DNA from 4 places in the Paenibacillus sp. FSL H7-0756 genome. Region 4 is predicted to be linked to each of the others. Evidence: riboswitches for the same ligand, from Rfam matches in the RefSeq annotation. Region 4 holds a riboswitch; each other region holds the start of a gene.
The links. Region 4 has a riboswitch for cyclic di-GMP ahead of NST04_RS00260 (transglutaminase-like domain-containing protein). Riboswitches for the same ligand answer to the same signal wherever they lie in the genome.
Positions count from the first base shown of each region.

Region 1: linked by a shared signal. The riboswitch ahead of NST04_RS27505 (PA14 domain-containing protein) and the one ahead of NST04_RS00260 (transglutaminase-like domain-containing protein) in region 4 are both predicted to bind cyclic di-GMP.
Region 2: linked by a shared signal. The riboswitch ahead of NST04_RS31570 (fibronectin type III domain-containing protein) and the one ahead of NST04_RS00260 (transglutaminase-like domain-containing protein) in region 4 are both predicted to bind cyclic di-GMP.
Region 3: linked by a shared signal. The riboswitch ahead of NST04_RS05490 (flagellar assembly protein A) and the one ahead of NST04_RS00260 (transglutaminase-like domain-containing protein) in region 4 are both predicted to bind cyclic di-GMP.

Region 1 covers NZ_JBBOVT010000003.1:373,933-382,085, reverse strand. Annotated here, with positions in the region: gene NST04_RS27505 (PA14 domain-containing protein) at 122-2,440, opposite strand; cyclic di-GMP riboswitch class I at 2,455-2,535, opposite strand; gene NST04_RS27500 (sugar phosphate nucleotidyltransferase) at 2,674-4,047, opposite strand; gene NST04_RS27495 (UDP-glucose dehydrogenase family protein) at 4,812-6,152, opposite strand; gene NST04_RS27490 (glycosyltransferase) at 6,157-7,257, opposite strand; gene NST04_RS27485 (glycosyltransferase family 4 protein) at 7,359-8,153, opposite strand, start outside.
Region 2 covers NZ_JBBOVT010000003.1:1,285,633-1,293,785, forward strand. Annotated here, with positions in the region: gene NST04_RS31560 (hypothetical protein) at 1-497, shown strand, start outside; gene NST04_RS31565 (MFS transporter) at 579-1,796, shown strand; cyclic di-GMP riboswitch class I at 1,882-1,983, shown strand; gene NST04_RS31570 (fibronectin type III domain-containing protein) at 1,997-6,160, shown strand; gene NST04_RS31575 (fibronectin type III domain-containing protein) at 6,186-8,153, shown strand, end outside.
Region 3 covers NZ_JBBOVT010000001.1:1,222,346-1,230,498, forward strand. Annotated here, with positions in the region: gene hcp (hydroxylamine reductase) at 1-560, shown strand, start outside; gene NST04_RS05485 (aldo/keto reductase) at 660-1,634, opposite strand; gene NST04_RS05490 (flagellar assembly protein A) at 1,663-3,312, opposite strand; cyclic di-GMP riboswitch class I at 3,388-3,480, opposite strand; gene biuH (biuret amidohydrolase) at 3,986-4,669, shown strand; gene NST04_RS05500 (ABC transporter substrate-binding protein) at 4,695-5,708, shown strand; gene NST04_RS05505 (ABC transporter ATP-binding protein) at 5,723-6,532, shown strand; gene NST04_RS05510 (ABC transporter permease) at 6,529-7,281, shown strand; gene NST04_RS05515 (ring-opening amidohydrolase) at 7,278-8,153, shown strand, end outside.
Region 4 covers NZ_JBBOVT010000001.1:55,334-63,486, reverse strand. Annotated here, with positions in the region: gene NST04_RS00280 (glycosyltransferase family 39 protein) at 1-2,355, shown strand, start outside; gene NST04_RS00275 (glycosyltransferase family 2 protein) at 2,451-3,428, shown strand; gene NST04_RS00270 (GtrA family protein) at 3,418-3,822, shown strand; gene NST04_RS00265 (class D sortase) at 3,890-4,543, shown strand; cyclic di-GMP riboswitch class I at 4,670-4,751, shown strand; cyclic di-GMP riboswitch class I at 4,825-4,905, shown strand; gene NST04_RS00260 (transglutaminase-like domain-containing protein) at 4,919-5,728, shown strand; rRNA gene NST04_RS00255 (16S ribosomal RNA) at 6,094-7,654, shown strand; rRNA gene NST04_RS00250 (23S ribosomal RNA) at 7,905-8,153, shown strand, end outside.

The DNA of each region.
Region 1 (8,153 bases), on a different contig from region 4:
TCTATAGCTTAGTAGCCCTGCTGGTAAGCAGGGCCATTAAGAGTGGCTTACAGGATTTATAATTGTAACGTCTTAACCAGTAACAGCGCCAATGATGAACACAGCTGCGGACCTTATGAGCTTAGGAAGCGGACGGGAGGAACAGCGCGCTTGCCGGAACGGTACCTTTGGCTTGGCTCGGACTCTGCCACATTAGCCGCGCTTTTGCATCCCCTTGATTCTCATAATACTCTACCTGAATATCATACAGCTCGCCTGCGGTCAGGCTGATGCTGCCCATGCGTTCGGTGCCGCTCTGCTTCACCCAGCTGTCAATCACAAGCTCACCGTTCACCCGTACGCGGATACCGTCATCAGAATGGGTATAAATCTGATACGTCTCTGTGTACAGCGGCTTAATCTTGCCACTCCAGCGGACAGAGAAGAAGTCTACGCCGATAGCGGCATCCGGCGAGCCTTGGCGCCAGTTGAAATCAAGCACCGCATCGGTGCGCACTGCAGCGGGTTCGCCCGATAGCGTCATGTTATTGAAGTATTCCGCGTACAACCCATTGGCAGCAGGGACTTCTACCGGCAGATCCACCGGTGTTGCTGTAGGAGAAGGAACGGGAACAGGAGCCGCTGTCGGCGTTGGCGTAGGCACTGGTGTCGGTGCTGGCGTCAGTGTTGGTGCTGGTGTTGGCATTGGTGTCGTTACTGGTGCCGGCGTTGCTGTCGGTGCTGGCACTGCTGTCGCTGCTGGTACCGTTGTCGGTACTGCTGTTGCAGCCGGAGCAGGTATGGATGTGTTGCCTGCTCTGGAGAAAAGTGCACTTGAAGGTACGGTTCCCTTCACCTGGCTGGGGCTCTGCCACATCAGATGGACATTCGCATCGCCTGCATTCTCGTAATACTCTACCTTGATATCGTATAGTTGCCCGGCAGTCAAGGCTATGGTTCCTGTGCGGGCCGTTCCGCTCTGCTTAACCCAGCTGTCAATGACGGCTGTACCGTTCACCCACAAGCGGATACCGTCATCCGATGTAGTATAGAACTGATAGCTCTCACTGTAAGCCGGCTTAATCTGGCCGGTCCAGCGGATCGAGAAGTAATCTACGCCGAGTGCGGCATTAGGAGTACTCTGACGCCAATTGAAGCTGATGACATCATCGTTACGGACCATAACCGGTGTTCCCGAGAGCGTCATGTTCTTGAAGTATTCTCCAAGCAAGCCATTCTGGGCAGGCTTACTCTCCGGATCACCGGAGGTTGGGACCGGCTTCGGCGCAACGGTTGGCGCCGGTGTTGCGGTTGGCGCCGGTGTCGGCGTTGCGGTTGGCGTCGGTGTCGGTGTCGGCGTCGGCGTTGCTGTAGGCGTCGGCGTTGCGGTTGGCTTAGGAGCCGCCGCCGGAGCAGACCAGGCCTTATATTGGTCACGGGTCAGTGTGTAGCTGTCATTCATAAAATTCTTGATCGTAGCTGTGCTGTTATTCTCGTAGAGCATCTTGCCCCAGTTCATCATAAACACGTAATTCTGCTGATTCAGCTTCAGCTTCGAGATGTTCGGCATTTCACCATTCTCGCCGATGCCGATCGGTTTGCCGCCAGCCAGACTGGTCAGATCATCATGATATTTATTGGAGTAGTCGTTATTATATATATCTGCTGCCAGCACATCCACTCTGTCCGCACCCGGATAAGTCCGCGGATAGGGATCGGAGTTTGCATTAGGCGCATTCGGGTTCCATACCCAGAGCAGATTATTTAACTGATGAACGTTCACGAACCGGTCATACATAATATTCCACAGGGATGTAAAATTATCTTTCTTCCCCCACCAGAACCAGCCGCCGTTCATTTCGTGGTAAGGTCTCCAGAGGATCGGAACCTTAGCATCCCGCAGGCTTTTCAGAGAGACAGCTACTTTATCCAAATCGGTGATCAGCGCATTATACTCTGGCGTTCCGGGGGTTACGTATTTGTTAAATTGCGCCTGGGTGATTGACTTCTGCACATTGGACCATTCGTACTTGGTGCCCGGCAGATTCTGGTGAAAGGTCATGGCGACAATGCCGCCCGCTCTGGACCAGTTCGTCGCACTCCAGACGATATTTTTGCGTTGTGCAGCTACTCCGCTCTCACTCTGCCCACCGATTGCTCCCAGCTCATAACCATGCAGTGCTGCGTATTGTCCGCTTGTTCCCTTCAGCTTGTTGCTCAGCTCATCCGGACTCTCGAAATAGTCATGCTGGCCTGTAATGATTCCATTTCCCGAGATACCATACAGATTATTCAGCAGCTTGACCGCCTCCGCTGAGGCGTTAGGGTTCACCGGCGCTCCTTCAGAGGAGGCAGCCTTGACGGTGGAAGGGGCGATTCCCAGTCCCACAGGTACAGCAGACAATACCACGGCCAGCGACAGCACAGCGCAGAGCAAACGAGACTTACGGTAAGTTTTCACAATATTCTCTTCCTTTCGGTAGCCAGGCTGCCACTCTTGCGAAGGCCCTATAGCTTTGCGTCCCTGTCTTTCGATCAGGTTTGCCTTTGTCGTTTTGGAAGGATCAATCCCTCTTACCGTAAATTATCGTCTTTATGCAATTTTTTTGTAGAGCAAACGCGAATTTTTCCGAATAAATAGTTCCGAGTACCTGTTTTGATTCTGTAACAAATGGTTAAATAGATAAGTTAGACCTACGAAATGAACTGATGTAGCGCTATATCCTCCCAGTCCAGAGTAATACGGATATTATCTTCCTCTACCAGCTCCGACCCCGTCTGCACCTCAATGAACTCCACATCGGTAAGAGCAAGAATGGCATGCTTGGTCCCTTCCGGTATCCGCACCACATCTCCCGCCTTCACCGTATGCATCTTCTCATTGATGACAATACTGGCTTCCCCGCTGACGAAGGTCCAGATTTCACTGCGTTTGTGATGCAGCTGATAGCTGATATTTTTACCCTCATTGATGAAAATCCGCTTGGTCAGCACCTCGTTGCCCTCATCATATTTCACATAATCTATCACCTTGTAATGACCCCAGCGGCGTTCCTCGTACATCGGTCTTTGTTCAAAAGACTTCAGCACTTCCTTGATCCGCGGACTCTCGGTCTTGTGCGTCACCAGAATACCGTCCGGGCTGGCGGCGATAATCAGATCCTTCGCCCCGATCACGGTAATCGGAATATCCAGCTCGTTAATGAGACAGGTGCCTTCGGAGTCTGCTGTTACGAAGCCTTTACCGACATGGTTGCTGCTCATTTCTTCGGTAAGGGTGTTCCAGGTACCCAGGTCCTTCCAGAATCCGGCGTACGGCTGCACGACGATGTTCTCCTCTTTCTCCACCACTTCATAATCGAAGCTGATGGACGACAGCAGCTTATACTGCTTCTGCAGCTCCTCGTAATTCAGCGGCAATCCTTTGCGCTGCAGGATATCCAGCAGGTAACCCAGACGGAAGGCGAACACCCCGCAGTTCCAGAGCGCGCCTTGGCTGATCAGCTCCTCGGCCTGCACACGGTCCGGCTTCTCCTGAAAGTGGCTGACCTGCAGATAACCATTCGCTCCCGCATCTGCGCCGGTTGGAATAATGTAGCCGTATTTCTCCGAAGCATGCTCGGGAACTACGCCCATCAACGCCAGGTTCGCCCCGCTCACCAGCATGGTGTTCTCCAGCTGCAGCACCGTTTCGAAAAAGGAGGATTCCACGTATGGGTCCACCGGCAGAATCGCCACGGTCTCGCTTGGAGACACCCCCGCGATGGAATACAAATAGGCCGCCGTCAGCGCAATGGCCGGGAAGGTATCCCGCCGCTCCGGCTCCACGATGATCGGCACCTCGCTGCCGAGCTGACTCTGGATCATCTCCACCTGGCTGCGTCCGGTCGCCAGATAAGAGGACCCGGCCATGCCGTTCTCCTCCAGCTGTCTCCATACCCGTTGTACCATTGATTCCGGTTCACCTGCCGGACTTGCCAGTACCTTCAGAAATTGCTTGGAGCGTGAATCATTGGACAACGGCCAGAGCCGCTTGCCGGAGCCGCCTGATAGAAGTACTAGTTTCATAGTGAACCCTCCGTATCGTATTGTTATTGGGTATTTCTTATTTCGGCTGTGTGTTAAAATCCCGCCTGTTATGAGGGTCGCTGCAAGGAATTTTGGGCTTACGGCCGCTGTTGTCTCCAGATGTTGTTGATTATATTGCTTGCAGCAGATAACATCCGGAGACAAAGGCGGACGCTAACGCTCCTACAGCTCCAAAATTCCTCTCCACTCCATTTCATAACCGGCTTTACTTTTTATATCCGCTTCGCCCGCAGGCGAAGCTCCCGGCTAAAGATCCGGGTATTGCCGCTTGTTGTAGCGGCAAGGGGGCCGGGCTGCCGCTATATTGTTCCAGCGGCGAAAGATTCAAAGGCTCAGAGGCTCAAAGACTCTTAAGTGCCGCTTGTTCCAAGGCGTCACCGCTGAGTTAGCGGCTGGAAAGAACAAGAGTATAGGACAAGAGAATCCAAGACAATGGAATTCAAGACCGGAATTCAAGACTCTTGTGCCAAGGGCTCGCCGCATAAGTTTGCGGCGGCAGAAGCTGGTTAGTTTAAGTACAGGCACTTGTGCTCTTCATTTGCTCATTTAGCCAACATTCGAGAAATCAGGGGCACTAATGCTCTTCATTTCACCATGCAGCCCACTTTCGGCGCATTCAAGGGGATTTATCCCTCTCTTTTCACCGCGCAGCCCACTTTCGGCGCATTCAAGGGGATTTATACCTCTTATTTCACCGCGCAGACCACCCCCGGCGTGGCGCGTTCAGCAAGGCTGAGCCGGCCTTACACCGCGCCAGCCACGCTGGCGGAGAATCCGCTAAGCCCGCCCATCTGCGGGCGGCCGACAGAGATGTACTCGAGGCCGGTGCCTTCGATTTGCTCTTTGCTATAGACGTTGCGGCCGTCGATCAGCACCTGGCGGCGCATGGTTCCGGCGAGCTGGTGCAGGTTGATCTCCTTGAACTGGCTCCAGTCGGTCAGCAGGCAGACAGCATCGCTGCCCTCGGCAGCCTCTTCCGCCAGTCCGCACCAGCGGAGCTGCGGGTGATCGTATTCCTTGCGGAAGTTATCGGCCGCAATCGGATCATACAGCTTCACGATGGCGCCTTCGGCTACCAGCGCCTCAACAATCTCACGGGCCGGGGCCTCGCGGACATCATCGGTATTGGGCTTGAAGGCAAGCCCCCAGATGCCGATGACCGCGCCGCGCAGGCTGCCAAGCGATTCATGCAGCTTGGAGATAATCATGAAGCGCTGGCCTTTATTGACTTCAACGACGGATTTGAGCAGCTTGAACTCATAATCCACGTTACCGGCAATCTGGATCAACGCATTGGTGTCCTTCGGGAAGCAGGAGCCGCCATAACCGATACCGGCCTGCAGGAAGGTCGAACCGATTCTCTGGTCCATCCCCATGCCGCCTGCGACTTCGGTGACATCTGCTCCTACCTTTTCGCAAATGTTGGCAATCTCATTAATGAAGGAGATCTTTGTCGCCAGAAAAGCATTCGAGGCATATTTGATCATCTCGGCGCTGCGGATATCCGTGACGAATACATTCTCTGTGAAGCCCTGATGAAGCTCGCGCATCGTTGGCTCAAGGGCCGGATTATCCAGTCCGATGACGATCCGGTCGGGATGAAGCGTGTCGCGGATGGCAGAGCCTTCACGGAGGAATTCAGGCGCAGAGACGATATCGAAGGGATGATTCGTGAGGGAGGAGATCAGCTGGCGGATACGCTCATTAGTGCCAACAGGGACGGTCGACTTGGTCATAATAATCTTGTAGCCTTCCATCGCCTGTGCAATCTCAGCAGCCGCTCCTTCAATATATCTCAGGTCGGCTTCGCCGCCCGGCAAGGAAGGTGTACCCACGGCAAGAATGACGATATCGGAGCGGCGGACCGACTCCTGAAGATCGGACGAGAAGCTCAGCCGGCCCTCGCGCAGATTCATTTCGATCAGGGCCTCAATGCCCGGCTCATAGATGGGAGATTCCATCCGGTTCAGCTTATTGATTTTCTCCTCATCCTTATCCACACAGATGACATGATTTCCATTTAGGGTAAAGCATACGCCTGATACAAGTCCTACATAGCCGGTACCAATCACTGCGAGTTTCATACTTTCATCCTCCTTTTAGGAAATTGACGTAGGCCTGTTCTACATACTGCTTGAACTGAACCATAAACGCCTGCTCATCGAATTTGCGTGCATGGCCCATAATCTGGTCGATATCCCACGCATAGGACTCCACCTCATCAATGGCCTTAAGCAAATCATCAACTTCCTGGTGCTGGAAAAACACGCCGTTAACGTATGGAATAATCGTGTCCAGCGCTCCCCCGGCCTGATAGGCAATGACCGGTCTTCCAGCAGCATTCGCCTCCAGCGGCGTGATGCCGAAATCCTCTTCCCCGGGAAAAACAAACGCCCGGCACTGGGACATCAGCCCTGTGACTTCCTCATCCTCCAGCCGGCCCAGAAACGATACATTCCCTTTGGCCATGCCTTCCAGACGCTTACGGTCCGGTCCGTCCCCGACAATATACAGCTTAAGCCCGTTACGGTTGAACGCCTCCACCGCCAGATCAATCCGCTTGTAGGAGACCAGCCGCGAGACAATCAGATAATAATCTCCAATGCTCGGGGAGCTGGTGAAGCGGGCCGTATTGATCGGCGGGAAAATCACATCGGAATCCCGGTGGTAATAATTCTGAATCCGCGTCTTCACGACCGAGGAGTTGGCGACGAACTGGTTCACATTTTTGGAGGTGCGCTGGTCCCAGTTCTTGAGCCGCTGCATATACACCTTGAGCAGTCTTTTGAATAAACCTGAATTCGATTGCCGCTCCATGTACGTGTCATAGTCCCAGGCGAAACGCATCGGCGTATGACAGTAGCACAGGTGGAAGGTGGATTCGGGCACCTGGATGCTTTTCATAAAAGCACTGCTGGAGCTAAGAACGATATCATACCCGCTGAAGTCCAAATCGCGGACAGCCATGGGGTAGAGCGGGAGCACCCCTTTGAAGTTACGCTTCACTCCCGGAATCTTCTGCAGCCAGGAGGCCCGGATATCGGCATCTTTGAGGTTATCGGTCAGGCGGCTTCCGTTAAAAACCGTTGTGAAGATCGGAGCTTCCGGATACATGTGATGAAAAACCTCCACCACCCGTTCCGCCCCGCCCATCTGGATTAAATAATCGTGCGCGATCGCAATTTTCATGTGAATCATCCTCAAAGTTTTATGGAGCAGCATCATTAAGCAGTACACGCATGGCTAGAGACAGATATGATGCAAGCCTTAAGCATTATGGAGCGGGAAGGTCAGGTAACTGCCAGCAGACCTTTGTAGTAAGCGACAATATCCTTGACCGTGTTCTCGATGACAAAATGCTCTTTCACCCGTCTCATTCCATTGTCCGCCATCCGTCTACGCTCTTCGGGATGGTTCAGCATCCAGGTGATGGAGTCTGCAAGTACAGTAGCATCTCCGGGCTGGATCAGCAGTCCTGTCTCACCAGGAACTACGATCTCTACCGGTCCGCCTTCATTGGAGGCAATCACCGGAAGTCCGGCCGCCATGCCTTCGACGATGACCTGGCCGAACGGCTCAGGAGTGATCGACGTATGAATCAATAAATCCGCTTGGTTCATGAGTCCTTGTATATCATCCACATGACCCAGCAGGCTGACATTGGTGATGTCATCTTGCTGCATCTGCTTGATTAATTCCTGTTTGTATTCTTCCTCCCCGAACAGGGCGTCACCGGCCAGCCAGAATTTCACGCGGCTGTCCTGCTTGAAGGCCTTGGCCGCTTCCAGCACAATATGCTGGCCTTTCCAGTGGGCGAGCCGCCCGACCAGCAGGACGTTGAAGTCCTTCCGCTCCCGCCGGCCGATTCCTTCGCCGATGGCCTTGGCGAAGGCCGAGTAGACGACCAGCGTCTTCTTCGAGCGCGGCAGCTCCAGGGCATTCAGCGTGGAGTGGGAATTGGCAATGACCCCGTTCGGCAGCAGGCGTGACAGCAGCCGGATCGCCTTGGCGACAACCGGCTTCAGATAAGGCGCCCCGATGTGGTCCCGGATGTGCCAGATCAGCGGCACACCTGCTTTTTTGGC
Region 2 (8,153 bases), on a different contig from region 4:
AGGAGTTTGGACCCGAGGATACCTGTCCTCATTGCAACAACGAGCTTAGCGGTTACCGCACAGTGACAATAGGTGCAGAGGATCTGGAGGATGAAGAGCCGGATACGGCGGAAGCTTCCGGAGAAGAAGAGATCAGCGACGATAATCTGTGGGATGACGACGACAAGGATAGCGTGGTGCCTGTATGGGGGACGCTGACCCAGTTCGGTGACGATTATGACCTGAAGCGTTATGAGGACAAGGTCTCGGCAATTCTGGCTGCCCAGCTGGAAGCGCCGGAATGTCCGCAATGCCATGAGCTGATGCTTCACTCCGGTACGCAGCAGGTGAACGGGTTCACCCCGGCAACGCCGGAAGCGCTGGGCGGCGCAGCCGTGCTGAAGCCTCCCTTCGCGCTGAATCTGTACGTATGCCCTTCCTGCTTCCATGTCCAGCACAGTCTGGCGCAGGAAGACCGTATCCAGCTTGTCCGCAATCTCAGCACCGCAGCCGAATAAATATCGGATTCATGCTTTCCCTGCCGTCTGGACATGTTAGTTATAGATGAAGTGTCTTAGGACGAGCAGGGAGGGTTAAGCATGAGAGGTTCAGAACGGGGACAGGCGGCGCTGCTGCTGGCTGTAGGCGGGCTATACCTTCTGGCTACAGTGCTTGCAGGGACGTTCCTCAACGTATATCTGTGGAAAAGCCGGCAGAACTTCGCCATGATCGGCTGGTTCACCGTGGCCCAGCAGCTTGCCGTGGGTCTCAGCTTTTGGCTGGGCGGCAAGTGGGTGAAAGAACATAACAAAATGAATGCCCTGCGGCTGGGAATTGCCGTATCGGGCTTTTTTTATTTGCTGGTGCTGTGGCTTCGCGAAGAAGCAGTGCATTATATTTGGCCGCTGGGTGGGGTCCTCGGGCTATCCATCGGGCTGTATTGGCTGGCATTTAACATTGTTTTCTTCGAGATTACGGACGCTGCGAACCGCGATTTCTATAACGGGTGGATGGGTCTGCTGGGTTCCCTGACGGGAATAGCCGGCCCCTGGGTGTCCGGCTGGATGATCTCCCGCTGGCAAGGCGGACAAGGCTACCGTATGGTATTCATATTGTCTTTATGTATCTATGGGGTGGCTGCTGTGCTAAGTTTCTGGCTGCGCAAACGGCCGCGCGGCGAAGCCTATCTCTGGCTGGAGCCCTGGCGCGAGCTTACCCGCAGGCGCAGTCCTTGGCGGCCAGTTGCGGCGGCGCTAGTGTTCCAGGGTATCCGGGAAGGCGTATTCTCCTTCCTGATCGGTCTGCTCGTCTACATTGCTGCACAGGAGGAGAGCAAGCTGGGACAGTTCGCCCTGCTGACCTCCGCCGTCTCCCTGATCAGCTATTATGCGGCCGGCAGATGGTTCAAGCCCCGTGCCCGGCTCGGCGGTATGCTGGCAGGCAGTCTGCTGCTCATCGCCTTCCTTCTTCCGCTGCTGTGGAAGGTGAATTTTACCACCCTCCTGATCATGGGAATCGGGACCTCACTCTGCCTGCCGCTCTACATGCTGCCGATGCTGTCCACCAGCTTCGACCTTATGGGAGTGTCCGAGGAGAGCGCCGGCAAACGCGTGGAATTGGTAGTGCTAAGAGAGCTTAGCCTGATGAGCGGCCGCCTCCTTGGTCTGCTGATCTTCATCGCCGTGCTGTCACTGGACCAATCTCCGCAGACCATTACGCTGCTTATGCTGCTGCTAGGTGCGGCGCCGCTGGGGAGCTGGGTGGTGGTGCGGAAGATGCTGGGTTTAAATGTTCACAGAAATAACAATATTATATGATTCAAATATAGGGTATTATTGCCAAGGTAAGTACAGATTGTATTTGAAGTGAATTCAAAATGATTTCGCATGAATTTAACCATTAGAACTAAAAAGGCAAACCTGTACGAAAGTCAGGGACGCAAAGCCACGGGCCTTACCACAGGGCGGGAGATACCCATCTGTGAATGGTAGCCGGGCCGCTCTTTCCGGTGGTTTTTTTGCGCCCTTTTTTAATTGAAGTGTTAAATGAGCGGAGGTCTTTTATGACAAATAGGAAAAGCTTTATATGTAAGGTACTGTGTTTTATCATTTTGGCTCAAATTCTTGCACCTTTTGTAGAATTCTCAGGGATGAAAATTTCCGCACAGGACAGTATTCTCAGGATCCGGTTTCAGCCCGAAGAAGCCCCTGTACAGGACGGAGAGCTTGCAGATTCTGGAGCCGTTTTTAGCGTCAAAAACCAATACTCCTACGGCTGGAACATGGATCATACCGATGCAACAGTCTCAAGAGATACATACGATGACTCCGGCATAAGTAGCCTTACACGAATCCATCCGGATGGAAAATGGGAAATTGCACTAGACAATGGTACTTATGAAGTCTCGGTAACCGTAGGTGACTCTGTATATAGCAGCAACAACTCCCTTTCTGTTGAGAATATCAAAGTGATGGACGGACTCACTCTTGAAGCAGGGCAGCATAGAACAGTCAAGAAGAAGGTTGCTGTCGAAGATGGAAGACTCACGTTAAGTCAAATCAATGCTGCTGGAATGGAGACGGCTCTCAATAGCATAGAACTTTCATTGGTTAATACATACACTCCCGCCTTGATACCGCCTCAAATAAGTATGCCCTTTGAACCCAATAAGGTTGTTGGTGACAAAGTTCTTCTATCGGGAAGCATGACCAACATACACAACGCTCCGCCTTTTATTAGGGTGAACGGCCTGCAGGTAGAAATCTCCCGCCATATCCGCGAACAAATAAAATCTATTGAACAACAAATACAGCAGGTTAGCCAACATGCAGTGGCAATAGGAAATTCGGATATTGAAGCTATTCAAAGCTCTATCCGCTCCAGCGGCAAGAAGCCTGCAATTATTGCAGTCGGACAATTGAATTTAGAATCAAGCGTGACGTTCGGAAGCGCAGAACAGCCTGTCATTGTAATCGTCGACGGCATGAATACGAACCGGAAGCTGAATGTAACGGTGTACGGGTCGCTAATCCTCCGTGGAGGATTAAATGCCAATACGGAGTTGGATGTTAATGTTATCAACCCTGTACCAGATGAGAATCTAGGTAATCTATGGGTACAGGGGACGGTGCATTTAAATAATAATTCCAATGTACATGTAGATAATGAATTGTTTGCAGGTTCTTTGGTCTATAACAATGGTTCGCTCGATCTATCCGCGGAACGGATAGTAGTACAAGGCAATATGAATATCAATACTATGGTAACTATGAATGTAGACGAAGAAATGTCTATTGGAGAAGTGGTTTCCAATAATTCAAGGGCAGAACTAAATGTAGCGCAGGGAGATCTGTTTGTCCGGGACAACGTCAGTGTGAATAATCATCTTAATATCACCACAGGCGGATTATTTGCAGTAGGCGGAAATGTCATCTCGAACCAAAGACCTATAATACATACGGGGAATGAGCAAGCTGGACGTACATTGTTGAAGTATGTTCTGTCGGGCCTTAAGGCCGAGTATTACAGCGGCAATGATTTTACGGGCAAGAAGGCCGTGAAGGTGGATGAATCTATTTCTTTGGCTGGCCCACCTGTTCTGGGTGTGCCGGGGATAGCAGACCAGCATTTCTCAGTAAGATGGACAGGGCAAATTCAACCTAACTATACAGATCAATATACCTTCTCCGCCAGAACGTCAGGTGGAGTCAGACTCTGGGTGAATGATCAGCTCCTGGTGGATGCCTGGACAACGAAGCAGCATGTGGAGCAAGGCACCATCCAGCTTGAAGCGGGGAAAAAATATGACCTGAAGATGGAATACGCTAATGATATGGGGAATCCTCAGGCCAGCTTATCGTGGGAGAGCGAGCAACAGACCCGTGAAGTGATTCCCTCTGTATCTTTAAGACCTTTTTCTATACCAGCAATAAATGCTAGTGCAACAGACTCAGCCATTACATTGAACTGGCCTGCTTTGTTTAATGCAGATGGATATGAAGTGGAATTCGATAAGGAGGTTACTGTCCTCGGCAGTGAACCTGATTTTTCCAAGGGGGAGCTTAGTCCGGGAACTGAACATCTCTATCGTATCCGGGCAATCAGTGGCGACATCAAAGGGGAGTGGTCAATCACTTCATCTTATTGGACCTTGCCAGCTGCACCACTGAATATTCAAATGAATGCAACAAGCCATACCATTACTCTCGAATGGGAGCCGGTCATCGGTGCCTCCAGTTATGAAATCGAGGTTAATAACAGTACGAAGAATATAGGAGCCGTGCTAACTTACCAGGAGACTGATCTGAATCCGAACATGCCCAAAGTATTCCGAATCCGGGCGGTGAACAGCAGCGGAGCAGGGGCATGGAGTGAAGTGGTTACGAAGACTACTCTGGTTGGAGTACCTTCTAAGCTGCAGGGAACGGCAGACGAGCAGTCAATTCATTTGCACTGGGATGCTGTATCAGGAGCCGCCTCCTATGATTTGGAGGTAGACGGAACCGTAAATAATAACATCCTGGATAATTCATATATACATGGAAGTCTCCAATCTAACAGTAAGCACAGTTATCGTGTACGAGCTAAGAACGATGATGGAATCAGTGAATGGAGCAATACCATCACCGTGCATACTTTGCCTGGAGTTCCGCAGAATCTTACAGCACAAGTGGAAGGAAGCTCTGTGCATGTGGCATGGGACCCAGTTACCGGAGCAACGGGGTATGACATCGAGGTAGATGGAGACGTTCTGGATAATGAATTGAAGCTAGAATTCACACATTCACAGCTAGCATTGAATTCAGAGCATACCTACAGAGTGCGGGCGAAGAATGATGAGAGAGTCGGAAGCTGGACCCAAACGATGGTTTACTCCACTCATGCCGGCGTTCCTGCTAATATTCAGACTTCAGCGAAGAGCAACGAAATTACAATAACTTGGGACATAGTTGCAGGTGCGCTAAGTTACGATATTGAACTGGATGGGGCAACCATTCTTAATGTTACGGATAACCTCTACATCCATAAGAAGCTGGCACCCTTCTCCACCCACAAATATAGGGTAAGAGCTTTAAATGCGGCGGGAGCTGCCGAGTGGAGCGGATACGTATCTGCAACCACTACCTTCGGCAAACCCTCTAATCTGAAGGCCTTAGCCAAGAATACAAGTATTGAATTTACGTGGGATAAGGTAGAGAGTGCGACCGGCTATGATCTCCTGGTAGATGGTGAAGTTCTGAATAACGAAGAATCGCTATCCTATAAGCATACTGGATTAGAACCCTATTCCTGGCATAATTATCGGGTCAGAGCGAAGCAGGGAAGCTTCCTTGGAGAATGGAGCGAACCGCTGACGATTTCAACCGTACTCGGGATTCCGGGAAACGTAAAGACTGAGACCAAGAGCAATCAAATCCGATTATCCTGGGATTCCGTTAAGGGAGCCACCGGCTATGAAATTGAAGCGGACGGTACAATTATAGACAATGGTAGCAAGGTAACTTTTACACACACCGGATTGCTGCCAAACACTAAGCACAATTACCGGATACGGGCCAAGAACACTCAGGTCGTAAGTGATTGGAGTGAATGGACTACGATTGTAACTGGGGTTACAGCACCAGAGGTGCCTAAGAATTTTAGAGGCGAAGTTACTGTGAATTCGGTCAAGCTTGCCTGGGATTCCGTGAATGGTGCATCCGGCTATGATTTGGAAGTAGATGGACAAGTGATTTCGAATTCCAATCAGTTGGAATACACACACAGCGGACTTGAGCCCAATACAATGCACGCTTATCGTGTCCGGGCTAAGAATGCAGGAGCCACCAGCGACTGGTCAGAGCTTTTGAAGAAAACAACGACTCCTGCAGTAACGATCAAGCCGGAAAAGGATACTCAGCTTAATTTTGTAATGATCATCCCTTATAAAAGTGACAAATCCGAGCGCAGAGTTACAGTCACCTATAATGCCAATGATCTTGAAGTCATGGATTTGCGCGCAGAGACCCCGGACATAGAGCTTGAGATTGGCAGTATAGCAGGAACACCAGTGAATGTAATCCAGTTTGAACCGGGGAAAATTGTCTTCAGCGTACAAATGAGCAATAAGGCTGCGATGAACACGATTATTTTCAATGCGAAGACGAATCAATTTACTAAAGTAACCTATACCATAGAGTAGATTTAATAGCGGTAGGAGAGGAACTATGAAGGATATGCTGAAAAGATGGATATCTATTTTATGTGTTTTTTTAATGGTTACGTTGATTCTATTTCCAGGGGGATCACAGGTTAAAGCAGCAGGGGAGTCTAATATTATTAGCTTTGCAGATCTCCACTTCGATGGTTTCATAAAAACGGCTGAATATGTTCCGGACATGGGTAATATTGCGGAAATTACGTTGGATATGCCAGGAATTACGCTCAAGAATATTCGCTTTGATCTATCAACAAGACAAATGATCTACGATATCGCCTTGGACCATGCAGCCGTTATGACTTCAGGCTCAAGAACCCTTTGGGACAATGGATATCAACGTACAAGATACTTGGACATAGCTGTTTATGCGAGTAATTCGAGCAATGGTTCAAGTGCAGAGTACTATACACATACAAGTGTAGAAAATTTGGATTGGAATTTCACTACCAGCAACACATTTATATCCAATGCAAGTGATTTTGTTGTGCAGCATGGGGGAGAACTGACTGGTGGAATTCCAACAAAGATCAGTATTGGGGTATATGCAGGGGATAGTAACCATAGGCCATATGAGCCTTCTAATGGATGGAGAAACTCACTATCTGAGTATCTCCCGGAGAAGAACCTTACCTCCAATGCAGCCCCTACAATTACCATACCAACACCCAACGGACAGCAGCTTGGCCCAAGCTCCCTGTTCATTCCTGTAATAGGGGTATCAGATTCGAATGGTGATGCGCTAGAGCTGAAATATTATATAGATTCAGAGGCAGCTGCAAGGGAAAGTAAGACGATAACCAATACAGCTACAACTCAAAATGTATCCTTTAATCCATTGAACATAGCAGCTTTACCGGAAGGCAGCCATACCATCCGCTTTACAGCCAATGACGGAAAAGTCACCACTCAGAATTCTGTAACCATCTTTGTAGATAAATCCCCTCCGGTGATTGGAAATATCAATATTATTTCTTCAGACTCACAGGTTCAGATATCGGGAACAGCCGCAGATTCCATATCAGGATTGGATAACGTTCCATATCATTACACAGTCGGAAGTCAGTCGAGCGGATGGACTACACAGCCAAGCTTTACTGCAACAGGATTAACCTCCAATACCGCATTTTATACCAAGATTGAAGCCAGAGATAAAGTGGGGAATATCGCTGTTCATGAGCAGAATGTCTATACGAGAGCGCAGGTTCCATCACTATCTGTTCAGCAAAATGGTGAAACCTCGCTAATGATGCAGCTTCATGATCAGAATGCAGCTTCAACCCAATATTTGATTCAATCGGGTACTGCATATGTTACTCCTTCCGGCACTCTCAGTTCTTCGCCTGTATGGTTTACCCCGTCTAATAAGACAGTAGTGATTAACGGTTTAACAGCAAATACTTCTTACTCCTTCCAGGTAAAAGCAAGAAATAACGAAGGGGTAGAGACAGGGTTCGGAGGGCCGGCAAGCGGAACTACACTAGCCGCTGCACCGGGCGGAATTACTGCAGAAGCTTCACAGCAATGGATTAAGCTTGCATGGCCTCCATCAGCGGGTGCCTTAGGTTATGAGGTAGAGGCAGGTGGAGCGATTATCAATAATGGAACCTCTACTTCCTATACGCACAATGGATTATTATCCAATACTCAGCACACCTATAGAGTTAGAATTATCAATCCGGGAGGTACGAGTAGCTGGAGTCAGGCTTTTACTCAAATGACACTGCCTGAACCGCCGGTTTCTCCTGTCAATTTATTGACAGTCCCATCGCAGAAATTCGTTTCATTAACCTGGGATTTGGTTCCTCATGCTACGCGGTATGAAGTGGAAGCCGATGGAGTTGTGACGGATAACGGAACCCTTAACTCCTTCACGCACAAAGATCTGGAAGCTTCAACGGATCATACCTATCGTGTAAGAGCAGGTAACTTAGGAGGGGTGAGTGAATGGAGCGCGCCCGCCATACAACAGACTTGG
Region 3 (8,153 bases), 1.2 Mb from region 4:
AGACCGGAGAGATTGTCGGCGGCTTCGCCCATGCGGCTGTAATGAATGTGGCAGATCAGGTGGTTGGAGCGGTAGAGAGCGGCGCGATCAAGCAATTCTTCGTCATGGCCGGCTGCGACGGACGGATGAAGAGCCGGAATTATTACACCGACTTCGCAGCAGAGCTGCCCAGTGACACGGTGATCCTTACCGCAGGCTGTGCCAAATACAAATATAACAAGCTGGCGCTTGGCGATATCGGCGGAATTCCGCGCGTGCTTGATGCCGGCCAGTGCAATGACTCCTATTCTCTTGTAGTTATAGCGCTTAAGCTGAAGGAAGTCTTCGGTCTTGCGGATATTAACGATCTTCCGATCTCCTATAACATTGCCTGGTATGAGCAAAAAGCGGTGATCGTCCTGCTGGCGCTGCTGCATCTGGGCGTGAAGAACATTCATCTGGGCCCTACGCTTCCGGCCTTCCTGTCGCCTAATGTAGCCAAGGTTCTGGTAGATACCTTTGGTATCGGCGGTATTACTACCGTACAGGAAGATATGGAGCGGTTCATCGCTGCGGTATAATACAAATTCAATATGAGCCAAAAAACACAAAAGCGAGTCTCCGTATATGTATACGGGGGCTCGCTTTGTGTGTATAGATATGAACGTTACCGTCAGCGCTTATGGCAGCCGGTAGACCGCAAACGGCTCGCCGGTGCGGAAGGCGGCGCTAGCCTGGTCAAGTTGCTCAAGTACCTCCGCATCCGGCGAAGCAGAGAGACTCTGCAAATTATGCTGGACCTGCTCTACTGTAGTCGCGCCGACAATCACCGTGGAGACGGCGGGCCGGTTCATCAGCCAGGACAGGGATAGAGCCGCAGGTGAGGTGCCCAGCCCTTCCGCAATGGCCTGAACCTGCTCCCCGAGCGAGATGCGTTCCGGGGTAAGAAAGCGGCGGAAGTTCGGATCGGTCTCTGCTCTGGAGCCGGCAGGGGCCTTGCCGCTGCCGGCATATTTGCCGGTAAGGATACCGCCCGCCAGAGGGAAGTAGGGGATGATGCCCAGCCCCTGATCCAGGCAGAGCGGAAGCAGCTCGGCCTCGGGCGTGCGGTCAGCCAGCGAATAGCTGCACTGGATAGAGATGTATTTCGCCCAGCTGCGGGCTTCGCTGATTCCAAGCGCCTTCATCAGCTCCCAGGCGGCATAATTGGAGGCTCCGATATACCGCACCTTGCCTGCGGAGATCAGATCATCCAGCGTGCGCAGCGTTTCCTCCAGCGGTGTGTAGGGGTCGAAGGTGTGGATCTGATACAGATCCACATAGTCAGTCTTCAGCCGGCGCAGGCTGCCCTCCAGCTCCTGCATCAGGTGATGGCGCGAAGAGCCGCTGCCGCCGGGTCCCTCATGCTTCGGCAATCCGGCTTTGGTCGCCAGCACTGCGTTATGGCGTCTGCCCTCAAGCGCAAGGCCGATGATCCGCTCCGATTCAGAGCCGGCATAGATATTGGCGGTATCGATGAAATTGATGCCCTGACCCATAGCGGTGTGCAGAATGCGGACCGAGGTCTCCTGATCTGCCCGTTTACCGAATGAATTGGTTCCAAGACCCAGGGCGGACACCTGAAGGCCGCTATTGCCTAGACGGTTATATCGCATGCTCTCACTTCTCCTTATCTAGTAGTACTTAACAAGAATCCCGCACAAGCAGCTTGCCGCCGGACTCCAGGCGGCTGCCTTGCGAACGGGCGAGATTAATTACTGCATGCTCCTCCTCGAGCAGTTCGATCTCCTCGCCCAGCTTGAGGAGCAGCCTGGAGAAGCTGCTTAGGACACTATCCGTAATGTATCCGGTGAATTGCCCCGGGTGGGTGAACACCTCAAGCATATGCCGGAGCGGGTCTGTGCCGGAGCCGAACTCTCCGTTCATACGGCTCAGGGTAGCCTCAAGATCGCGGATCAGGCTATCGAGGTGGTTGTATTTATCCTCCAGCAGCAGCATGACCACCAGACCGTAATTCACCGATTGCTGCCGGGACTCTACGTTCTTGGCCAGCTGGCGTGCCGCCTCACGCAGTCCGTCCACTTCTATACGCAGCAGTCCTGCGAGGCTGTGCAGACGATGCTGCTGTACCCCGGCATATCCGGCGTACAGGCCGCTGCCGGTAACCTGGCCGCTAACATAAATACTGCCGGTGGCTATAATCGTAGATTGGCGGATATCGCCATAGACGTACACATTCCCCAGGGCTTCGATCCGTACAGATCCTTCCAGATCTCCCGGTACAATAATGTCGCCTGCGAACATAACGTCGCCCGCAGGCTCTGTCATCTCTCTGGTCAGCAGACAGAGCGGAGGGAAGTCGCAGATCCGGATGCTGCCGCTTCCTCCGCAGATGCGGGGTCTGCCTGTGTGGTTGGCTACGATATTACCGCAGGGAAGGAGCTTGGCATGATTGCCGGCAGCAAAGTAGATATCCTGCGGCGGGGGAGGGGGCAGAACCCTTCCGTCTGTGTCGAGGCCGGGAATGCCTTCCTCCGGCGGCAGTTTGCGGGCGAAGACCTCACCTGCAAAGGTAAAGGGAGCTCCCGGGAAACGGAGATACTCCAAGGGTTCCGCAGGCTTCTGAGCGGGGGATTCCTGTCCCCCAAGCATTCTGTTCCCCTCCAGTGTATGCTCCGGCAGCAGGAATTCCAGCCGGGCTTCCTTGCCGGGCAGCGGAGCTCTTCCTTCTGCGATGCATACGGGAAGATATGTAGGATTCTCCAGCTCCGCGTACAGGGCGGGAATGTTCAGGCTGCGCAGAATGAAACGGTTGTCCAGTGAAGAAATAATCTGTTCTATGGTGAGCGTGGACAGCAGCACCGCCGGGTTGGGCTGGGCACGGACGACCGCCTCGAAGGCGGCGGGACAGTTAACCAGATTCCAGGCGTACTTCTCTGCACGGTATAAAGTGAAGTGGACCTTGAGCTTGTCAGGCGATACGGTAATTTCATACTGCGGCTTCTCGCAGATCTCCCAGGTAATATAATCTGACTTGGTCACCTCGGTTGGCTCTGTAACGGTCTTCCAGTTGATCTTCAGGACAACAGGGTGGATCGCAGAAATGCGGGCGGGAGCGCCTCCGGGGAGCGGGGGAGTAATGAATATCTGGTTGTCCTGCACGAGGATAATTCCATTCTTATCTCCAGTTGTCCCGTCAGAAGTCCGGCCCTCCACAGAGAATGAATCCAGGAGACCTTTACGTTCAAGCATCAGGGACTCTACGAATTCATATCGGCTTGGTTCGATATCCTGCTGCGGCATGGTTGTAACCTCACTTTTTCGTATGATCAATGGCAATTCGTACAGAAAAAGAACATCATCAAGCCCGGAAGTCTTCCTCCTGAACAGCTGGCTTAAGTGGTCTCTATTGGCAGCCTGGCAACCGTAAACGCGGATTCTGGCGTTCTTAGGCCCATAGCTTTGCGTCCTGCCCTTTCGGGAAGTTTGCCTTTAGAAATAGATCAATGATATACATCCTGTAGAGGTGATGAATTGTGATCGACTGCAATCGACAAAAAGAATCATAAATAGTTCTTATGCGTCATTAACTTCTGCAAACAAGCTTAATTCTAGTACTTAAAGAGCTATTTTTCAACTATATTATGCCTATTTATCAAAAAACTCGAAATATGCAGCTCTATTTCGACAAAAAAACTGGTTTCCCAGCGCTTACAGCTTATGGAAGAGGAAGATGAGAAGAAATGCGGGTATTCAACTGTTGGAACACCTTGGGCTTGGCAAAACCCGGAGTGTTCCTTTTTAATAAGCAGTATTGCGAATGATTATGTAATGTATGTGTTAACTATGTAAATAAACACAAACATTCAGTGTATTATTTCGTAATAAAACCGAAGACATCGCAAATTCATTGTAATATAATCTAACTCATACCAAAGAAACGCGAGTTAATGTTAACTAAACTAACATTAATAGAGATAGCGACATCAGGAGAGGAGCATAAACCATGCAGATTGCAGCAACACCTTACATCTGGCCTTATGACGGGGCAGTGGACCCGGCGAAGACAGCGCTGATGATTATCGACATGCAGACGGATTTTTGCGGCAAGGGCGGTTACGTCGAGAGAATGGGTTATGATCTCTCATTAACGGCGCGGGCGATTCAGCCCATTCAGCGGCTGCTGGCACGTATCCGGGACATCGAAGGGTTCACCGTGATTCATACCCGCGAGGGGCATAAGCCGGATCTGTCGGATCTGCCGGCGAACAAACGGTGGCGCAGCCGCCAGATCGGGGCTGAGATCGGCTCCGAAGGACCGGCGGGACGAATCCTCGTACGGGGGGAGCGCGGCTGGCAGATCATTGAGGAGCTGGCGCCTGCCCGCGGAGAGTACATTATAGACAAGCCGGGCAAAGGGAGCTTTTACGCAACGGACCTGGACCTGATCCTGAGGAATAAAGGAATTACCCATCTGATTCTGACTGGTATTACTACCGATGTCTGTGTACACACCACGATGCGGGAGGCCAATGACCGGGGGTACGAGTGTCTGATCCTTGCGGATTGCACGGGAGCGACGGATGAAGCGAATCACCTGGCGGCGTTGAATATGGTTCAAATGCAGGGCGGGGTGTTCGGCAGTGTAAGTGATTCGCAAGCGGTGCTGAAGGCGCTGGAGCAATACTAAATCATTCATAAACGGGGGAATTACCATGTGGAACAAGTCCAGAACGAAAGCACTGATGCTGTTAACCTCGCTAATGCTGCTCCTGAGCGCCTGCGGTAACAATACGGATGCCGGAAAGGCCGAAGGACAGGGAGCAGAAGGCTCAGGCGAGCTGAAAAAGGTGGTGCTCCGGCTGAAGTGGATTCATCAGGCGCAGTTTGCCGGCTTTTATACCGCAGTGGAAAAAGGCTTCTATAAAGAAGCGGGGCTGGATGTTGAGATCCGCCCGGGGGGCTCGGATTTCCCGGCTGTGCAGATGGTAGCTTCCGGCAGTGAGGAGTTCGGAGTTACCGGTGCCGACCAGGTCGTCATTGCCAGAGAGAAAGGCGTCCCGGTCAAAGCATTGTCTGCGATCTACCGCAAAACCCCGTTCGTCATGTTCGCGCTCAAAGAGTCCGGGATCAAGACAATGGAGGATCTTATCGGGCAAAAGGTAGGCATTAAGCTGGGCGGAAACGAAGAGCTGACCTTCCGTGCCATGGAGAAAAGTGCGGGCATCGAACCTTCGAAAATTGAAGAGATGCCGGTCAAATATGATCTGAGTCCGCTGTTAACCGGTCAGGTCAAGGCTTGGCCCGGATATGTCATTAATGAGGTGCTGGCTGTAGAGGAGCAAGGCAAGGAAGTGAATATTATTGATCCGAACGACTATGGCATCAATTTCTATGCCGATACCTTGTTCACTACGGAGTCTGTTATTAAGAAGGACCCGGAGATGGTCGCAAGCTTCGTGCAGGCATCTATGCAGGGCTGGGATTATGCGGTCAAGCATCCGGAGGAGGCAGCGGAATTCGGTCTGAAATATGGCGAGAAGCTGGATCTGAAGCATGAGGTCAATATGATGAAGGCCAGCATTCCGCTGCTTGATCCGGAGAAGCTTCCGCTGGGCTCAATGGACGAGGCGTCCTGGGAGACATTGCAGAAGAATCTGGTCGAGCTGGGCTTTGTGAAAAAGGAACAGGACATCGGCGGATTGTTCACCAACGAGTTTTTGAAATAAGGAGGGACCCGATAATGACAACAGCGATCAAAGAACAGCTGGATGCTGCCTCCGCGCAGCATCCCGGTACCCGGGAAACGATGCTCTCCCTGCGCAATTGCTCTCTTTCCTTCGGCAACGTGCCTGTGCTGGATCAGGTCAGTCTTGACGTATACCGCAATGAGTTCATTTCGATTCTCGGACCGAGCGGCTGCGGGAAATCTACAACACTCCGGCTGATGCTGCGATTGTTAAGTCCGGAGGCCGGTGGAGAAGTGGCGTATGCCTCCCCGGATCTGTCCCTGGGCATGGTCTTCCAGAAGCCGGTCCTGATGCCGTGGCTCAGTGCGCTGCAGAACGTAATGCTGCCGCTTGAGCTGGGCGAGAAGAAGAAATTCAGCAAAGCCGAGGCACGTGAAAAAGCAGAAAGTGCCCTGCGCCTGGTCGGCCTTCAGGATTATCTGAACCACTTTCCGCATCAGCTCAGCGGCGGGATGCAGCAGCGGGCGGCGATTGCCCGGGCTCTGGCGGCCGATCCGACGGTGCTGCTGATGGATGAGCCGTTCGGCGCGCTGGATGAGCTGACGCGGGAGAAGCTGAATTTCGAGCTGCTGCGGCTGTGGGAGAGCCCGGAGACCAGTCTAAGCAGCATTGTAATGGTTACCCATTCGATTCATGAATCCGCGCTGCTGTCGGACCGGGTCGTGATGATGTCTCCCCGGCCTGCCGGTGTGACGGATATCATTCCGGTGACGCTGCCCTCCCCGCGTGAAGCGGGCATGGAAGAGCTGCCGGAATTCCACCGGATTGTCAAGGAACTGAGAAAGCGGGTGAAGCATCTATGACGGTCAAAATCAAAGACACCCTGTACCCGGTTACGTTTGCGCTCGGCTTCCTGCTGCTGTGGGAGCTGGCTGTACGTCTTCTGGCGGTTCCCATGTATCTGCTGCCTGCACCTACACAGGTAGTCTCGGCTATTAATGGCTCGCTCTGGTCGCATACGCTGGTTACGCTGGGTGAAGCCCTGACCGGGTTCATTCTCGCCAATATCCTCGGCCTGGCTACCGCAGTGATTTTCGTGCATTCCAAGCCGATGGAGAAGGGAATGTTCCCGCTGGCCATTGCCCTTAAGACTACGCCGCTGGTGGCGCTGGCCCCGCTGCTGGTCGTTTGGCTGGGAACCGGATATACCTCGAAGGTAATCGCTTCGATGCTGATCTGCTTTTTCCCGATTCTGGTGAACAGTGTTAAGGGGCTTAAGGCGATTGAATACGAAGCCTGGGAGCTGTTCTCCACCTACAAAGGGACGAAGAGCGAAATCTTCTGGAAGCTGCGGCTGCCGACGAGTCTGCCTTATATCTTCTCTGCCCTCAAAATCTCCACCTCGCTGGCCATCGTCGGTGCCATCGTCGGCGAATTTGTCGGAGCCAATAAGGGACTGGGTTATGTAGTGCTGGTCTCTTCCTATCATATGGATACGCCGGTGATGTTCTCGGCTATTATTGCTTCGGCGCTGTGCGGCCTGCTGTTGTTCTGGTGTATCGGGCTGCTGGAGAAACGGGTTATTTTCTGGACAAGGAGCGATGATCTATGATGAACTGCTCGGTTATCCGAATCCCTGCAGGCGCGCCGCATGATATGTCGGGATTAAGCGCAGCGGTGGAAGCGGGGCTGTTCCGGCCGGAGGAAGTGGTTGCGGTACTGGGGAAGACGGAGGGCAACGGCTGTGTGAATGATTTTACGCGGGGTTATGCGGTTATGGCACTGAAAGGCTTCTTTGCTGAAGCGGCAAAAGGAGGAGCTGCCGATATCTCCTATGTGATGTCCGGCGGTACGGAGGGGGTGCTCAGCCCGCACTTCACAGTTATTAGCCGCAGCGGAGAGGGGGAGCCGGGTGTGGTCGCTGATGGCCTGAAGTCACTCGCCATTGGTGTGGCAAGAACCCGGAGCTTCCGTCCGGAGGAGCTGGGCCGGCTCCCTCAGGCAGACGCCGTGGCGGATGCCGTGACCCGGGCGGTTATGGATGCCGGCATCACCTCACCGGGGGATGTGCATTTTGTGCAGATCAAGTGTCCGCTGCTTACCGCTGAACAGATCTATGAGGCGCACAGCCGTGGGGTATCACTCATTACAGAGGATACTTATAAATCGATGGGCTATTCCAGAGGAGCCTCTGCACTTGGTGCCGGGGTAGCGCTGGGTGAGGTGGATCGTGCCTCTCTACAGGAGGAAGATATCTGCACGGACTGGACTCAATTCAGCGCGGTAGCCTCTACTTCAGCGGGCAGTGAGCTGTCCTGCTGCGAAGTGATTGTGTTCGGGAACTCACTGTCTGCGGACGGCCCGTACCACATCGACCATGCCGTGATGCAGGATGCTGTGGATGGTGCTGCGCTTCAGGGCCTGCTGGACCGGTATCCCGGTGAAGAGCTGGTACAGGTGCTGGCCAAGGCGGAAGCTGATCCC
Region 4 (8,153 bases):
AATGCATTCAACCTGTATGCCTTGACCGATCCGATGTGGTCGGCGCTGGACGTGACCTGGCTCGGCATCCCTTACCGTATCTGGGGCTTTATTTTCATCCTGGTAGCAGTTGCACTTGCAGCGTATTATTCCTTCAATACCAAGGACCGCAAGGATCTCTCCAAGTCCTACTTCATCGCTATGGTGCTGATCACGATTGTCTTCGTATTCGGTACCAAAATGCATGAGCGTTACTTGTATCCGGTACTGATCCTGTCCTTATTCGCCTTCATGGAGAGCCGGGACCGGCGGTTCCTGACCCTGTTCCTCGGGTTCTCTCTGACCCAGTACATCAATGTTGGTTATACGCTGGCGTACCTGAATACCGGCGGAAATCCGCCGGCTGACGGCATTGTGCTGGTTACAGCTATTACCACTATCATTCTTGCGATATATCTGCTCTATATTGGATACGATGTATATATCCGCCGAACTGCGAAGCTTTTACCTGAGCCGGTTACCCCTAAGGAGGCGTACGCAGCAGATCTGCTGCTTGCAGAAGGCATCAAGCCGCTTGCCCCTGCTGAGCGGCGTTCTCCGCTGAAGCTGAAGCGCAGAGACTGGATCTGGATGCTCGGCATCACCGCGTTGTACGGAGCGCTTGCCCTCTATCATCTGGGTGATAACAAGGCACCTGAGACTCTGTGGGAGCCGGCGGCCAGCGGTGAGAGCTTCTATGTGGATCTGGGGCAGGCCCGTCAGCTGGAGCGGGTTAATGTCTTCGGTGGTGTCGGGACCGGGAAGTTTCAGCTGGAATTCAGCCAGACCCCTGATAATTGGAGCAACCCGCTTGAGGTAAGCGAGGATGTCGGCAATGTCTTCATCTGGAAAAGCCAGCCGCTTAACGTATCCGCAAGATATGTTAAGCTCTCGGTTACGTCTCCAGGCTTCACTCTTAACGAGATGGCCTTCTATGAGCAGGGGGCACCGAAGGTCCCTCTGACCATAGCAAGCGTAACACCTGATTCGGGAGCAGCTAAAAGAGGAGCGCCGGCCAATCTGTTCGATGAGCAGTCCGTCATACCGGAGAACTCTAATTTCATGAACAGTACGTATTTTGATGAGATCTATCATGCCCGTACGGCTTATGAGCATTATCATAATATTGTTCCTTATGAGAATACGCACCCGCCGCTTGGCAAGCTGCTGATCGGGCTAGGAATGGAGCTGTTCGGCGTCAATCCGTTCGGGTGGCGGATCATAGGCACCTTGTTCGGGATTGCGATGCTGCCGCTGATCTATATCATGGCCATGCGCTTGTTCCGTAAGACTACCTATGCGGCACTGGCAACAGGATTGTTCGCTCTGGACTTCATGCATTTCACCCAGACGCGGATATCAACCATCGATGTGTACGGTGTATTCTTCATTATGCTGATGTTCTATTTCATGCAGCGGTATTTCACGATGAATTTCTACCGGGTGCCGCTGCGGACAACGCTTGTTCCGCTGTTCTGGTCAGGACTGTTCTTCGGTATCGGGGTTGCTTCGAAGTGGATCGTGATTTACGGAGGCGCGGGGCTTGCTATTATGCTTGCGCTGGTACTTTTTGAACGCTACAGAGAATACAAGGCTGCCGGACGTCTGCTGGCTGAAGGCAAGCTGGGCGGACAGGAACTCAAAGCCGCCTGCAGGACCGCAGATCAGTTCTTCTGGAAGAATACAGTGATCACCTTGGTTAGCTGTATAGGATTCTTCATTGTTATTCCGGGTATCGTATATAGTTTGTCCTTCATTCCTTCACTGTCTGCATCAGCAGAGGGCTTCACCGTTAAGGGCCTGATTGATGCCCAGAAGAATATGTACAACTATCACAGCCAGCTTGTAGCAACACATCCGTTCGCCTCCTCCTGGTGGGAGTGGCCGTTCATGAAGCGTCCCGTGTGGTTCTTCAGCGGCGGCGAAGGCTTACCCGCAGGCAAAACGAGCAGCATAGTTACCATGGGCAATCCGCTGATCTGGTGGACAGGAATCTTCGCAATGCTGGCCGCCGTATGGTTCACTGTGAAGCGCCGGGACAAGAACCTGTATATGATCTGGATCGCCTTCTTCTCACAATATGTTCCCTGGATGCTTGTGCCGCGTGAGACGTTCCTGTACCATTACTTTGCGATGGTGCCGTTTATGATTCTATCCATTGTGTACATCCTGAAGCTGCTTGACAGCAGGTTCCAGGGTGCCAGATATTTGCGGTACGCCTATGTTGCGGCTGCCGCCATCCTGTTTGTAATGTTCTATCCGGTCTTATCCGGCATGCAGGTGAACAGCAGTTATATCATTCAAGTACTTCGCTGGTTCCCTTCCTGGGTATTCTAGGAGGGGAGCTGTAAGAGCCCATAGTTGTTGAAAGCTGATGTTGAAGAGGCGCATCAAAGAAGCTGTGGCTTACAATAAATTTAGGAGGAACCCTTGTGAAGGCCAGATATAGTGTAATTGTGCCCATGTATAATGAGGAGGAAGTCATTCAGGTAACCTACGAGCGGCTCAAAAAAGTAATGGATGAGTGCGGGGATACCTATGAGCTTGTGTTCGTCAATGACGGCAGCCGGGACCGTACGGCTGAGATTATGCGCGGAATCAGTAATAGGGATGAGCATGTCAAGCTGATTGACTTCTCCCGTAACTTCGGCCACCAGGTGGCGATTACGGCGGGCATGGATTATGCTGAAGGTCAGGCTGTCGTGGTGATTGACGCAGATCTCCAGGACCCGCCGGAGGTCATTCTGCAGATGATCGCCAAGTGGAAGGAAGGCTATGAGGTAGTCTATGCCAAGCGGCTGAAGCGCCACGGAGAGACTTTTTTCAAGAAGGTTACGGCCAAAATCTTTTACCGTCTGCTCAGCAGCATGACCAGTGTGGAGATTCCCACAGATACCGGGGATTTCCGGCTGATCGACCGCAAGGTCTGCGATGTGCTGCGCGGTCTGAAGGAGAAGAACCGTTATGTACGGGGGCTGGTGAGCTGGGTCGGCTTCCGGCAGACCATGGTGGAATATGTGCGGGAGGAACGCTACGCCGGGGAGACGAAATATCCGCTCAAAAAAATGATCCGCTTTGCGCTCGACGGAATCACCTCCTTCTCGCATAAGCCGCTCAAAATCGCCTCCTATATCGGCTTCTTCCTGTCCTTCTCCAGCTTCATCTACCTGTTCCTGGTCTTATTCCAGAAGGTCTTCACCTCCTGGACCGTGCCGGGCTGGGCGTCCATTGTCGGGGTGAACCTGTTGTTTAACGGCATTGTGCTGATGCTGCTGGGCGTCATTGGGGAATACATCGGACGGATCTATGACGAATCAAAGGATAGACCGCTCTATATCGTGCGCGAGACCAGAGGCTACCCGGATACAGAGTCTGAAGACACCCGGAAGGAAAGCGATTATGCAAGATAAGGCTTGGCGCGCAGGCATGATCCAGTTTCTGAAATTTAATGCGGTGGGCCTGCTTAACACATTCATAGATTTTGCGGTATTTACCCTGCTGCATTCCCTGGGGATGCTTAACACCCCTGCACAGATTATTTCCTATAGCGCCGGGACGGCCAACAGCTTTTTCTGGAATAAGAAGGTGACCTTTAAGGGAAGGGACAGAGGCGGGAATGGCGGCTTTGACCGGATGCAGCTGGTGAGATTTATTGTGCTGAATCTGCTGGTGCTGGGCATTTCGGTGCTGTTGATTCATCTTCTGACTGACCGGCTGGGGATACAGGTGCTCCTGGCCAAGGTGCTGGTTACCTTCATAACAGTGATCATTAATTTCTTTGGAAGCCGGAAATGGGTATTCTAAAGAGACAGTATATCTTCCCCGTATTCTGCGGCGGGAGTACTTATTCTATATTGCGGAGGCGATTGTCATGCGGAAGTTATCCTATTTGATTATACTTGCCGGGGTCCTGATTATGCTCTACCCCAAAGGAAGCGAATGGTACGAGGACCGTCAGCAGCAGAAGCTGCTGGAAGAGGCCGAACAGGCCTATAGTGAAATCGTTCCTTCGGCTACCGCTCCTGCCAGCCAGGATCTGAGCAAGCCTTATGCGGAAGTCACCCAGCTGCTGGCGGAAGAGTCTGGTGCAGAAGAGCCGGTGCCCACTACAGCGCCCGAGATTGAAGTTGGAGGCAAGATCACTGCCATTATTGAAATTGACAAAATCGATCTGAAGCTGCCTGTACTGGAGGGCGCCACCAAGACTAATATGAAGCATGCTGCGGCGCATATGAAGGAGACAGCTCCGATTGGCGCGGTAGGCAATGCAGCGATTGCGGCACACCGGTCAAGAACGGCAGGGCGGCTGTTCAACAGACTGGATGAGGTCGGTAAAGGGGATACCATTACTGTTATTACAAGCGGCCAGGAATACAAATATGTTGTATATGATGTATCTATTGTAGAGCCTACTGATATTTCGGTACTGAAGGGAAAGGATGATGATAAGATTCTGACCCTTATTACCTGTGATCCGCTTGTCAACCCGACCCACAGACTTATCATTCATGCGAAGCTGACCTGAATCCATCAAGACAAGGCGATAAAGGTCGAAAAAACATAAAATTTTAGTATATTTGTGGTGGAATCTAGCAATTTGGGTCTTGATAATAGATAGAGGTATGGTAAGATAGAACTATCAGAAGCTAATACACGATAACGGCAAACCTATCGAAAGATAGGGACGCAAAGCTACAGGGCCTTCCCGTCATGGATGGCAGCCAGCTACCGAATGAAGAGGCTTTTTTTGTTTGTTTTAATTCAGAATCTGTCATTATGTGGTAGTAGATTGGACAGATAAAGCTTATACGATAACGGCAAACCTATCGAAAGGTAGGGACGCAAAGCTAAAGGGCCTTCCCGTAAGAATGGCAGCCAGCTACCGAAAGGGGTTTTATCCATGAAGAAGTTTTATTTAATGTTGATTACACTTTTTGTGATCGTCACTTCTGTACAGACAGGCACTGCTCAAGCCGCTAATGCAGATTCAAGCTGGTTAAATGTTGGACAACTTGATCAAGGGATTATCGGGGTATCGTACGATGTTCCTAAGGATAAGAAGATGAAGCTCATGATTACCAAGGGCAACAACAGCTATACTTACAACTTATACACTTCCAAACCGAACGAGACGTTCCCGCTGCAACAAGGTAATGGCTCTTATAAGGTCTCTGTTCTTGAGAATACTACCGGCAACAAGTACAAAGTACTGTCTTCCGAGACTGTATCTCTCTCCATGAGCAATGTGAATGCCGTATATTTGAGCTCCGTACAGAATGTAAAGTGGAGTTCTTCCGATAAATCCGTTCAAAAGGCAGCTCAGCTTACAAAGGGTCTGACTACAGATGCAGACAAAGTTAAGGCTATCTACAATTACATCGTAACTAACGTGAAATATGATTACTCTTTGGCTAACAGCGTAAGCACAGATTATATTCCGAACAACGATAACACGCTTGCTACCAACAAAGGAATCTGCTACGATTACGCATCCTTGTTCGCTACAATGCTCCGCAGTGAAGGTATTCCAACCAAATTGGTTATGGGAAATACAAGCTATGTAACTTCATACCATGCCTGGAATGAAGTGTTCCTGAACGGCAAATGGGTAACGATTGATACTACAGTCGATGCAGGTCTGGGTAAAAACACAGCATCAACTGAACTGGTCAAATCAGCAAGCAAATATACTGCAGCGAAATTCTACTAAGAATAGCTGTGAACTATAGCATTACCTGAGAATAACCCGCTTAATTATTAAGCGGGTTATTTTTATTTATATAAAGGTTGCTTTTTAATAGAAGGATAGGTTATTATAAATAAGCGTTGTTGAGCGGCAAAGGAAATGAGAGATTACTTAAATAAGTGATTTCAAAAATAAAGCTTGCATTGCTCGGATGAACGTGATATATTATAAGAGTTGCTGGTGACGCGGTGAGCGGCGCTGACAACGAGCTTGATCTTTGAAAACTGAACAACGAGTGAGTATAGGAAATCACTTCGGTGAGATCCAAATTAGAGAATGTAAATTCTCGTCAGATGTTTCAAAATGAGCAATCGCTCTTTCTAAATACCAATTTGGAGAGTTTGATCCTGGCTCAGGACGAACGCTGGCGGCGTGCCTAATACATGCAAGTCGAGCGGAGTTTGAGAGGAAGCTTGCTTCCTTTCAGACTTAGCGGCGGACGGGTGAGTAACACGTAGGCAACCTGCCCTCAAGCCTGGGATAACTACCGGAAACGGTAGCTAATACCGGATAATTTCTTTCTTCTCCTGAGGAGAGAATGAAAGGCGGAGCAATCTGCTGCTTGGGGATGGGCCTGCGGCGCATTAGCTAGTTGGTGGGGTAACGGCCCACCAAGGCGACGATGCGTAGCCGACCTGAGAGGGTGAACGGCCACACTGGGACTGAGACACGGCCCAGACTCCTACGGGAGGCAGCAGTAGGGAATCTTCCGCAATGGGCGCAAGCCTGACGGAGCAACGCCGCGTGAGTGATGAAGGTTTTCGGATCGTAAAGCTCTGTTGCCAGGGAAGAACGTCCGGTAGAGTAACTGCTACCGGAGTGACGGTACCTGAGAAGAAAGCCCCGGCTAACTACGTGCCAGCAGCCGCGGTAATACGTAGGGGGCAAGCGTTGTCCGGAATTATTGGGCGTAAAGCGCGCGCAGGCGGTTATTTAAGTCTGGTGTTTAAACCTTGGGCTCAACCTGAGGTCGCACTGGAAACTGGGTGACTTGAGTACAGAAGAGGAAAGTGGAATTCCACGTGTAGCGGTGAAATGCGTAGATATGTGGAGGAACACCAGTGGCGAAGGCGACTTTCTGGGCTGTAACTGACGCTGAGGCGCGAAAGCGTGGGGAGCAAACAGGATTAGATACCCTGGTAGTCCACGCCGTAAACGATGAGTGCTAGGTGTTAGGGGTTTCGATACCCTTGGTGCCGAAGTTAACACAGTAAGCACTCCGCCTGGGGAGTACGGTCGCAAGACTGAAACTCAAAGGAATTGACGGGGACCCGCACAAGCAGTGGAGTATGTGGTTTAATTCGAAGCAACGCGAAGAACCTTACCAGGTCTTGACATCCAACTAACGAAGCAGAGATGCATCAGGTGCCCTTCGGGGAAAGTTGAGACAGGTGGTGCATGGTTGTCGTCAGCTCGTGTCGTGAGATGTTGGGTTAAGTCCCGCAACGAGCGCAACCCTTGACTTTAGTTGCCAGCAGGTTGGGCTGGGCACTCTAGAGTGACTGCCGGTGACAAACCGGAGGAAGGTGGGGATGACGTCAAATCATCATGCCCCTTATGACCTGGGCTACACACGTACTACAATGGCCGGTACAACGGGAAGCGAAGCCGCGAGGTGGAGCCAATCCCAGCAAAGCCGGTCTCAGTTCGGATTGCAGGCTGCAACTCGCCTGCATGAAGTCGGAATTGCTAGTAATCGCGGATCAGCATGCCGCGGTGAATACGTTCCCGGGTCTTGTACACACCGCCCGTCACACCACGAGAGTTTACAACACCCGAAGTCGGTGGGGTAACCCGCAAGGGAGCCAGCCGCCGAAGGTGGGGTAGATGATTGGGGTGAAGTCGTAACAAGGTAGCCGTATCGGAAGGTGCGGCTGGATCACCTCCTTTCTATGGAGAATCGTCTTCTGCAATGAAGACATTCAAATCGGAAGCTTCGCTTCCAAACCAATCAGGTTTAGGCCTGTTACTCACTCGTTGGTCAGTTTTGAGAGTTTAAGCTCTCATCTTTACCTTTGATCCTTGAAAACTGGATACCGAAACGAATTTGCGTTTTAGAACATCTTTTAGCTGAAACTTGTGTAAGCAAGTGGAAATAGTTATTAGTTGCTACCGTGATTTTCCTTAGGGAAAACACATTGGTTAAGCTACTAAGAGCACACGGAGGATGCCTAGGCGCCAGGAGCCGACGAAGGACGTGGCGAACAACGAAACTGCCTCGGGGAGCTGTAAGCAAGCTTTGATCCGGGGGTGTCCGAATGGGGAAACCCAGCTGTGGTAATTCGCAGTTACTCGTATCTGAATACATAGGATACGCAGAGGCAGACCAGGGGAACTGAAACATCTAAGTACCCTGAGGAAGAGAAAACAATAGTGATTCCGTCAGTAG